2 regions of the Mesorhizobium sp. CA4 genome follow, and region 1 is predicted to be linked to the other one. Evidence: predicted binding sites of a transcription regulator. Region 1 holds the regulator's gene; the other holds the start of a gene.
What was found. Region 1 encodes PhoB, which activates phosphate uptake and scavenging genes when phosphate is short. Its sites were predicted from a motif close to TGTCATNNANCTGTCAT; they were not measured.
Positions count from the first base shown of each region.

Region 2: the regulator PhoB is predicted to act here: its motif matches at 3,210-3,226, upstream of LB528_RS03170 (acid phosphatase).

Region 1 covers NZ_JAIUHK010000004.1:95,570-100,585, reverse strand. The annotation lists gene LB528_RS04820 (sugar ABC transporter permease) at 1-162, opposite strand, end outside; gene xylF (D-xylose ABC transporter substrate-binding protein) at 309-1,349, opposite strand; gene LB528_RS04810 (ROK family protein) at 1,614-2,849, shown strand; gene phoB (phosphate regulon transcriptional regulator PhoB) at 3,011-3,700, opposite strand; gene phoU (phosphate signaling complex protein PhoU) at 3,717-4,424, opposite strand; gene pstB (phosphate ABC transporter ATP-binding protein PstB) at 4,445-5,016, opposite strand, start outside.
Region 2 covers NZ_JAIUHK010000003.1:29,030-34,045, forward strand. The annotation lists gene ychF (redox-regulated ATPase YchF) at 1-660, shown strand, start outside; gene LB528_RS03155 (MaoC family dehydratase) at 752-1,222, shown strand; gene LB528_RS03160 (MaoC family dehydratase) at 1,219-1,689, shown strand; gene LB528_RS03165 (adenine phosphoribosyltransferase) at 1,732-2,277, opposite strand; gene LB528_RS03170 (acid phosphatase) at 2,471-3,166, opposite strand; gene LB528_RS03175 (cytochrome c1) at 3,306-4,160, opposite strand; gene LB528_RS03180 (cytochrome b) at 4,182-5,016, opposite strand, start outside.

The sequences.
Region 1 (5,016 bases):
CAGGCTGGAGATCACATGCAGCCCAACCCAGATCAGGAGCAGCGCGCCGATCATGCCCAGCATGCGGGTGTCGAGCTCGGTCGCCTTCAGGAACCGGGCCACAGTGCCGAATTCCGACGCGCGCGCGGTGTCCGCCGGTTGGGTAGACGTCGTGTCGGTCATGATTTCCTCCCGCCGGCTTGCTGTCTGGGGCGGATGCCGGAACTCAGCCTAGAAGCTAGCCGCCTGAGGCGGAACCGCAATCTTTTGAGAAAACCCCGCGGCTTTCAGGCCGCGGCGCAATTCGTGAGATCGAATGTCGGCAAGGCTTAGTTGCAGACCGTGACGCTGCCGGCGGCAACGCCCGCGCAGACCTCGTCCTTCTTGATCCAGCCGGCGTCGATGACGACGTTGAGATTGTCCTTGGTAATCGCGACCGGCGTCAGGAAGAGCGACTTGACGGTGTTGCCGCCAGGCGTCGTGAAGTCCTTGGCGCCGGCGATGTCGCCCATCTTCTTGCCATCGGCGAGCTGCGAAGCGATCTCGGCGGCGTTCTTGCCGAGCTCGCGCGCGTCTTTCCACACGGACACCGTCTGCGTGCCGAGCGCGATGCGGTTGAGCGCCGCATGGTCGCCGTCCTGGCCGGAGACCGGCACGGTGCCGGCCAGCCCTTGCGCCGTCAGCGCCGCGACGACGCCGCCGGCAGTGCCGTCATTGGCCGCCACGACCGCGTCGACCTTGTTGTCGTTGGCTGTCAGGAATTGTTCCATGTTCTTCTGCGCGTTGGCGGGCAGCCAGCCGTCGGTATAGGCCTCGCCGACATTCTTGATCTTGCCGCTGTCGATCGCGTCCTTCAGCACTTCCATGGAGCCCGCGAAAAGGAAGTCGGCATTCGGATCGGAGCCCGAGCCCTTGATGAAGACGTAGTTGCCTTCCGGCTTCACCTTGAACACCTCGCGGGCCTGCATGCGCCCGACTTCCTTGTTGTCGAAGGTCAGGTAGAACACGTCCTTGTTCTCGATCAGGCGGTCGTAGCCGACGACCGGGATGCCTTCGTCGAGCGCCTTCTGCACCGCCGGACCGATCGCCGAGGCATCCTGCGCCAGGATGATCAGCGCGTTGGCGCCCTGCGAGATCAGGCTTTCGACGTCGGTCAGCTGCTTGCCCGGATTGGACTGCGCGTCGGCCGAAATATACTTGTCGCCGGCGGCCTCGATGGCGGCCTTCATCGCGGCTTCGTCGGTCTTCCAGCGCTCTTCCTGGAAATTCGACCACGACACGCCGATCACCTTGTCCTTCGCCTCGGCGACCGACGCCAGCGTCAGCGACATGGCAACGCCCGCCAGAATGGCGGCTGCGAATTTCTTCATGATATCCTCCCTGCGCCGTGCGGCGCGACCCTGACTGGCCCGAAGGCCGGCACAGAGGCTTTTTTTCGAGCCTCAAAAAAATATTGGTCCAGCAAAACGACCCTGTCAACTGCGATTTTGATGGGTTTTGATGGGTCCAGGCATTTTTTCGACGTCCGCAATAATAATGACATGGACCTTGGCTTCTGCCACAATCCCTAGCGTGTCAGCGACAGGCCATGGCATCATCACAAGGCCGCGATGACCGGGAGGACGTGCAGGACAATGTCGGTCGGAATCCGTCACGACGATTTGCGCCGGCGCAACCGCGCCATGGTGATTTCGGCGGTGCGCCGCGCCGGCCAGCCATCGCGGACGGAGATTGCCGCCACCACCGGGCTCAGCCACTCGACCATTTCGGCGATCTCCGCCGATCTGATCCAGGAGGGCATCCTCGCCGAAAGCAAGGCCAGCGAGCCGACGGCGTTGAAACGCGGCCGGCCGCAGGTCGGCCTGGCGCTGAACCCCGAAGCCGCCGCGGTGCTGACCGTGGTTTTGTCGCTGAACTTCCTGTCGGTTGCCGTCATCGACTATGCCGGCCAGGTGGTTTCCGAGGAGCAGCATCGCCTGGACACGCTCGTCATGCCGCGCGATGAGCTGATCGGCGAATGCATGGCGATTGTCCGGCGCCGGCTGCAGGATCCCGACCTCGACGTGGGCAGCGTCGCCCGCATCGCCATGGGCATTCAGGGCATCACCGATACCCATTCACGCGCCATGCTGTGGTCGCCGATCACGCCGCTGACCGATATCCCCTTTGCCGATCTCCTCGAGAAGGAATTCGGCATCCCGGCCACCACGGAGAACGACTGCAACATGATGGCGGTGGCGCTGCAGTGGCGCGATCCCGAGCGCTATCGCGACGACTTCATCGCCATCCTCTTGTCGCACGGCATCGGCATGGGCCTGGTGTTGAAGGGCGCGCTGTTCACCGGCACGCATTCCTCGGGCGGTGAGTTCGGCCATATGATCCATCGTCCGGGCGGAGCGCTTTGCCGCTGCGGCCGCCGCGGCTGCGTCGAGGCCTATGCCGGCAATTATGCCATCTGGCGCAGCGCCATGGGCATAAGCGAGGATGCCACGCCGACCGATGTCGGCGACGCCGACATGCGCGCGCTTGCCGCAAAGGCGCGTCAGCAGGATGGCCCCGAGCGCGAGGCCTATCGCCGGGCCGGCGAGGCGCTCGGCTTCAGCCTCGGCAGCCTGTTCGCCCTCATCGATCCGGCGCCCGTCGCCATGGTCGGCGTCAGCGCGGCCGCCTTCGACCTGATCGAACCGGCGCTGCGCGAGGCGATCGCCCAGACGGCCGGCGGCCAGCACTCCGAATCGATCTCCTTCGACACTGAGCCGAACGAACTGCCGCTGATCCGCGAAGGCTGCGCCATGCGCGCGCTGACCTTCGTCGACCAGGAGATTTTCGCGCCGGGAGGCCAGGCAAGAGCGGGCAAGCACGTCGAATAGCGGCGAGCCAGATGCCGGGATACGCTGAGATTCAGGTCAGGCCGAGTCGAGAATGGTGGGTTCCGAGAACCGGAACGGAGCGTACCTTAGGCACGTGAGTACCGGAGGCGCAGGAAGTCGCCGTTCGCCGGCCGGCCTCACCTGAATCTCGGCGTATCCCCCTAATCTTCCCTGATCGCGTAACCCGCCCCGCGGATGGTGCGGATGACGTCCGGCATGCGGCCGTTGTTGACGGCCTTGCGCAGGCGTCCGACATGGACGTCCACGGTGCGCTCGTCGATATAGATCGTCTCGCCCCAGACATTGTCGAGCAGCTGGCTGCGCGAGAACACGCGACCGGGGTGGCGCATCATGAATTCGAGCAGGCGGAACTCGGTCGGGCCGAGCCTGATCTCGCTCTTCTTGCGGTAGACGCGGTGCGACTCGCGGTCGAGCACGATGTCGCCGACCTTGAGCACGCTGGACAGCACCTCCGGCTTGGCGCGGCGCAGCAGCGCCTTGACGCGCGCCATGAACTCCGGCGTCGAGAACGGCTTGACCAGATAATCGTCGGCGCCGGTCGAGAGGCCGCGCACGCGGTCGCTTTCTTCTCCGCGCGCCGTCAGCATGATGATCGGCAGCCGCTCGGTCTCGGGCCGCATCCTCAGACGCCGGCAGAGCTCGATGCCGGAAACCGCCGGCACCATCCAGTCGAGCACGAGCAGGTCGGGAACGTTTTCCTGAAGGCGGATTTCGGCCTCGTCGCCGCGGGTCACCACTTCGACCTGGTAACCCTCGGATTCGAGATTGTAGCGGAGCAGCACCCCCAGCGGCTCCTCGTCCTCCACCACCATGATGCGTGGCGCGATCATCTGGCAGTTACCCCTGTCAGGCCGCCGGCGCCGACATTGCCGTCTCGTCCTGCTTGGGGCGGTTGGCGGGCAATTGCGTGCCGGTCAGCACATAGTAGGCGTTCTCGGCGATGTTGGTCACATGATCGCCGATGCGCTCGAGATTCTTGGCGCAGAACAGAAGATGCGTGCAAGCGGTGATGTTGCGCGGATCTTCCATCATGTAGGTCAGGAGCTCGCGGAAGACGGATGTGTATTTGACGTCGATGCGCTCGTCGTCGTTGCGAAGCTTGGCCAGCGCCGTGGCGTCGCCCACCGTATATTCCTGGATCACGGCCTGGACCTGGATCAGCACCATCTGCGCCATGGAATCGATCGAATGCGTGAGGTCGCGCGGCGCGGCGCTGACGCCGACCGAGCCGACGCGCTTGGCGATGTTCTTGGCGAGATCGCCGATGCGTTCGAGGTCACCCGCCATGCGGATCGAGCCGACCACGTTGCGAAGATCATCGGCCATCGGCTGGCGCTTGGCGATCAGCGTAATGGCGCGGTCGTCGAGTTCGCGCTGACGCGCGTCCATGATGGCGTCGTCGGAGACGACGCGCTGCGCCAGCGCATTGTCGGTCTCGAGCAGCGCCCTGGTCGATGCGCCGACCATGGAGGCGGCGAGATCGCCCATGTCATTGATGAGCCGGCTGATCTGCCTCAGATCTTCGTCGAAGGAAGCGACGGTATGTTCGGCCATGATGATGTCCTCGTATGAGCTCAGCCGAAGCGGCCGGTGATGTAGTCCTGGGTGCGCTTCTCGCGGGGCGAGGTGAAGATCTTCTCGGTCCGGTCGAACTCCACCAGCTCACCCAGATACATGAACGCCGTCTGCCGCGACACGCGCGCCGCCTGCTGCATGTTGTGGGTGACGATGACGATCGTGTAGTCGACCTGCAATTCGTCGATCAGTTCCTCGATCTTGGCGGTCGACAGCGGATCCAGCGCCGAGGCCGGCTCGTCGAGCAGGATGACCTCGGGCTTCACTGCCACGGTGCGGGCGATGCACAGGCGCTGCTGCTGGCCGCCCGAGAGGCTGAGGCCGCTGGCGTTGAGCTTGTCCTTGACCTCGTTCCACAGTGCCGCGCGCTTCAGCGCCTGCTCGACGCGGCTGTCCATCTCGGCCTTGCTGATCTTCTCATAGAGCCTGACGCCGAAGGCGATGTTTTCGTAGATCGACATCGGGAACGGCGTCGGCTTCTGGAACACCATGCCGATCTTGGTCCTGAGTAGGTTGAGGTCCTGCGAGCGGTCGAGGATGTTCTTGCCGTCGAGCAGCACCTGGCCCTCGG
Region 2 (5,016 bases), on a different contig from region 1:
CGCAAGCGCGCCGCCGGCAAGGACAAGGAAGCCATGGCCGTGCTGCCGATGATGGAAGCCGCCCTCGAATTGCTGCAGGCCGGCAAGCCGACGCGCGTCCTGCTCAATGGCATCGCGCCGGAGGATCTGCGCATCCTGCAGGGACTGAACCTCCTCACCTCGCACCCCGTGCTGTATGTCTGCAACGTCGCCGAGGCGGACGCCGCCACCGGCAACGAGCATACCAGGGCGGTCGAGAAGATGGCGGCCGCGCAGGGCGCCGGCACGGTGGTGATCTCGGCGGCGATCGAGGCGGAAGTCGCTCAGCTTTCCGACGAGGAGGAAATGGAGTTCCTGGCCTCGATCGGTCTCGACGAGCCGGGCCTCAACAAGGTGATCCGCGCCGGCTACGAGCTCCTGCATCTGATCACCTATTTCACCGTCGGGCCGAAGGAGACGCGCGCCTGGACGATCCACAAGGGCGATAAGGCGCCGCAGGCGGCCGGCGTCATCCATACCGACTTCGAGCGCGGCTTCATCCGCGCCCAGACGATCTCCTACAACGACTTCGTCACGCTGGGCGGCGAAGTGGCGGCCAAGGAAGCCGGCAAGGCGCGCGACGAAGGCAAGGAGTATGTCGTCCAGGACGGCGACATCATGCTGTTCAAGTTCAACACCTGAGTGCCTGACTGGCTTACCAGAAATCACTTGACCAAATCGTCCTGGGCCTGCATCCGGGTCGCCCGATCTTTGGGATAACCGGATTGCCGACATGACCGGAAAGACCTGGGCTTATGAGGACTTCGTCGAGGGCGCCTCGCTGGACATCGGTAGCAAGACCGTAAGCGCCGCCGAGATCATCGAATTCGCCGCGGAGTTCGATGCCCAGCCGATGCATCTCGACGAGGAAGCCGGCAAGGCCAGCATTCTCGGCGGGCTTTCGGCCTCGGGCTGGCACACCTGCGCGATGTTCATGCGCATGCTGTGCGACGCCTTCCTGCTCGATTCGACCTCGCAGGGCTCGCCGGGCATCGAGCATGTGAAATGGAAGAAGCCGGTGCTGGCCGGCGATACCTTGCGCGGCACGGTCACGATCCTGTCCAAGCGCCAGTCCAAGTCGCGGCCGCAGCTCGGCTTGATCACCATGCGCAGCGAATTGGTCAACCAGCGCGGCGAGAGTGTTTTCGAGCTGGAGAACACCGGCATGTTCCTCGCGCGTGATGCCGCAAGGGACCTGTCATGACCCTGGACGAGTACTTCCTGATCGGCGAAACGGTCACGCTCGGCTCGCATAAGTTCGAGGCCGACGAGATCAAGGCGTTTGCCAAAAAGTACGATCCGCAGATCTTCCACGTCGATGAAGAGGCGGCGAAGAAGAGCCTGCTTGGCGGGCTCTGCGCCTCGGGCTGGCACACCGCCGCCACCTGGATGAAATACAATCTCGAAAAGCGCATGGAGACCGAGGGCGTGCGCTGGACCGACCCCGGCCCGCAGCCCGAATTCGGCCCGTCGCCCGGCTTCCGCAATTTGAAATGGCTGAAGCCGGTCTATGCCGGCGAGACCGTGACTTTCACGCGCACCGCGCAGGCGCACCGCCCGCTCGCCGGGCGTCCGGGTTGGAATCTGCTCACGCTGCGTTCGGAAGGGTTCGATTCGACTGGCGACAAGGTGATCGAGTTCGACAGCGCCGTTCTGGTGAAGGTGGGATAGTGAGCCTCTCCCTTCTCCCCTTGTGGGATGAGGGAAAGCTCTTCAATGCCCCTCGAACCCGATCAGCGTCCTGACCGGCACGCCGAGCGCTTCGAGCTTATTGCGTCCGCCGAGATCCGGCAGGTCGATGACGAAGCAGGCGGCGACGATGTCGGCGCCGATTTGCCTGAGCAACTTCACCGCCGCTTCCGCCGTGCCGCCGGTGGCGATCAGGTCGTCGACCACGATCACCTTCTCGCCCGGCGAGACGCCGTCCTTGTGCATCTCCATCTCGTCCAGCCCGTATTCGAGGCTGTAGGCCACGCGCACCGTTTCGTAAGGCAGCTTGCCCTTCTTGCGGATCGGCACGAAGCCGGCCGAAAGCTGGTGCGCAACGGCGCCACCGAGGATGAAGCCGCGCGCCTCGATGCCGGCGATCTTGTCGATCTTCAGCCCGGCATAGGGATGCACCAGCTCGTCGATGGCGCGCCGGAAGGCGCGGGCGTCGCCAAGCAGCGTGGTGATGTCGCGAAACAGGATGCCGGGTTTCGGATAGTCAGGAATCGTGCGGATAGCCGCAAGCAGCGTGTCTTCTAGGGAGGATTTCATCGAGGCTTTCCGCGTGTCCGGCTGTCGGATGTGGCGGCGTCGGCCATTGCTGCCCGACGCGACCGACAAGGGCTACCGCGATGTCGAGCCAGAGACAAGCACATCCGGCAAAGGATCGGCACCGACCGGCCTCGGACAAAACGAAAAGGGCGCCCGCGAAGGGGCCCTTCGAAATACAGGCGCTACCGTGCGGCTACATGCCGAGGTCCGAGCGCAGCTCGGAGCGCGCCACCTCGTACTCGGCCTTGAAATCGGGACGGTTGAGCAGCACCGCGGCGATCACGCTGCCGGAGATCTTGCCCATCTCGATGTCGGACGGATAGTGGATGCCGCCGACCACGCGGTTATGGGCGAATTCGGCCGCGCGCGCCATGATCTCAGCGCGCTTTTCCGGAACCATGTCGGCAAGGATGATGCCCATCATGGTGCCGACCGTCGCATGGCCAGACGGCCAGGAGCCGGAGTTCGACAGCTTCACGACCGGCTTGACCAGATCGCTCAGCTGATGCGGGCGCGGACGCTTCCAGACATCCTTAGCCGGATCGACGACGGCCCCTTCGGTCGCCACGACGCGATCGAAGAAGGCGCCGAATTTCGGCAGCGTTTCCTTGTTGAACTTCGGTCCCATGACATCGGCGAAGCGCCAGACATTCTCTTCGGCATCGGCGATGGCTCGCTTTTCCATTTCCGGCGTGCGCGTCACCTGCAGGGTCAGCACCTCGCCGAGCTCGGCCTTGGTCTCGGCCGAATCGTTGGCGGGCGGCGGCGGCAGGATCATCGTCAGGTCGATGTCTTTGCTGGTGAGGAAGGGCTGCGCCTCGTCGGCATGGGCGGCATATCCGGTGACAAGCAGCAGGAAACCGGCCGCGAGCGATGCATATCTTTTCATGGGTGCGATCCTTTGATGAAGCAAGGCAGGATCGCCACGCGCAATGACGGCCATGTGACATAGCCCGCAGTTAGCGCGTACCGAAATGCAAAAAGGGCGCCCTGTGGCGCCCTTTCAAATTCTTCCGGTCAACGGCGCCTCAGTGCGCCACGTCGGCCCACACCCTGCGCTTGGTCATGTAGACCAGCGCGCCGAAGAGCAGCAGGAAGACCATGACGCGGAACCCGGTCTTCTTGCGTTCCTCAAGATGCGGCTCGGCGGCGAACATCAGGAAGGCCGCGACGTCGCGGGCATACTGGTCGACGGTCTGCGGCGAGCCGTCGTCATAGGTCACCTGGCCGTCGGAGAGCGGCTTCGGCATCTTCAGCGACACACCGGACAGGAAGTACGGGTTGTAGTGCGTGCCTTCCGGGATCACCATGCCGGCCGGCGGCGTCTGGTCGTAGCCGGTGAGCAGCGAGTGGATGTAATCCGGGCCGCCCTGCGCGTACTGGGTGAAGATATCGAAGATGAAACGCGGGAAGCCGCGCTCGACGCCGCGCGCCTTGGCAAGTAGCGACATGTCGGGCGGCGCGGCGCCGCCATTGGCGGCAGCAGCGGCCTGCTCGTTCGGGAACGGCGCCGGGAAGTGATCCGACGGCTTGCCGGGACGGTCGAACATGTCGCCGGCATCGTTCGGGCCGTCATGGATGGTGTATCCGGCGGCCAGCGTCTTGATCTGCGCTTCCGAATAGCCGAGCCCTTCCAGCGTTCGGAAGGCCACCAGGTTCATCGAGTGGCAGGCCGAGCAGACTTCCTTGTAGACCTTGAGGCCGCGCTGCAGCTGCGCCTTGTCATAGGTGCCGAACGGACCGGCGAAGCTCCAGCTCATTTCCTTCGGTTCGTTGATCGGGAAATGCGTCGGAGCGGCCGGGTTCTGCTCTTCCGCGGCGATGGCAGCGGTACCCGCAACCACCAGGCCGAGCAGCGCCAGCGAGGTGAGAATCTTCTTCATACCCAAAATCCCCTCAGATTCTCAGCCCTTGGCGTCCGGCGCGGCGGTCATGCCTGCCAGATGTCCGCTGCCGCCCTTTTTCTTTTCCAGCACCGCCTCGGTGATCGAGTTCGGCAGCCTGCGCGGCGTCTCGATCAGGCCGAGTACCGGCATGACGACCAGGAAGAAGGCGAAGTAGAACAAAGTCGCCATCTGCGCCATGAACACGTAGCTGCCTTCCGCCGGCTGCGAGCCCAGCCAGCCGAGCAGGATGGCATCGGCCACGAACAGCCAGAAGAACAGCTTGTACCACGGACGGTAGACCGCCGAGCGCACCTTCGAGGTGTCGAGCCACGGCACCAGGAACAGCATGGCGATGGCGCCGAACATGCACAGCACGCCGCCAAGCTTGGAGTTGATCGGGCCGATGTTGAAAGTGATGGCGCGCAGGATCGCGTAGAATGGCAGGAAGTACCATTCCGGAACGATATGGGCCGGCGTCTTCAGTGGGTTGGCGACCGTGTAGTTGTCCGGGTGGCCGAGATAGTTCGGCAGATAGAAGACGAAATAGGCGAAGACGAACAGGAACACGATCATGCCGAACGCGTCCTTGATGGTCGCATAGGGCGTGAAGGCGACCGTGTCGGTCTTCGACTTGACCTCGATGCCGGTCGGGTTCGACTGGCCAACGACATGCAGCGCCCAGATGTGCAGGACGACGACGCCGGCGATCATGAACGGCAGCAGGTAATGCAGCGCGAAGAAGCGGTTCAGCGTCGGGTCGTCGACGGCGAAGCCGCCGAGCAAAAGCTGCTGGATCCAGTTACCGACCAGCGGGATGGCGCTGAAGAAACCGGTGATGACGGTGGCGCCCCAG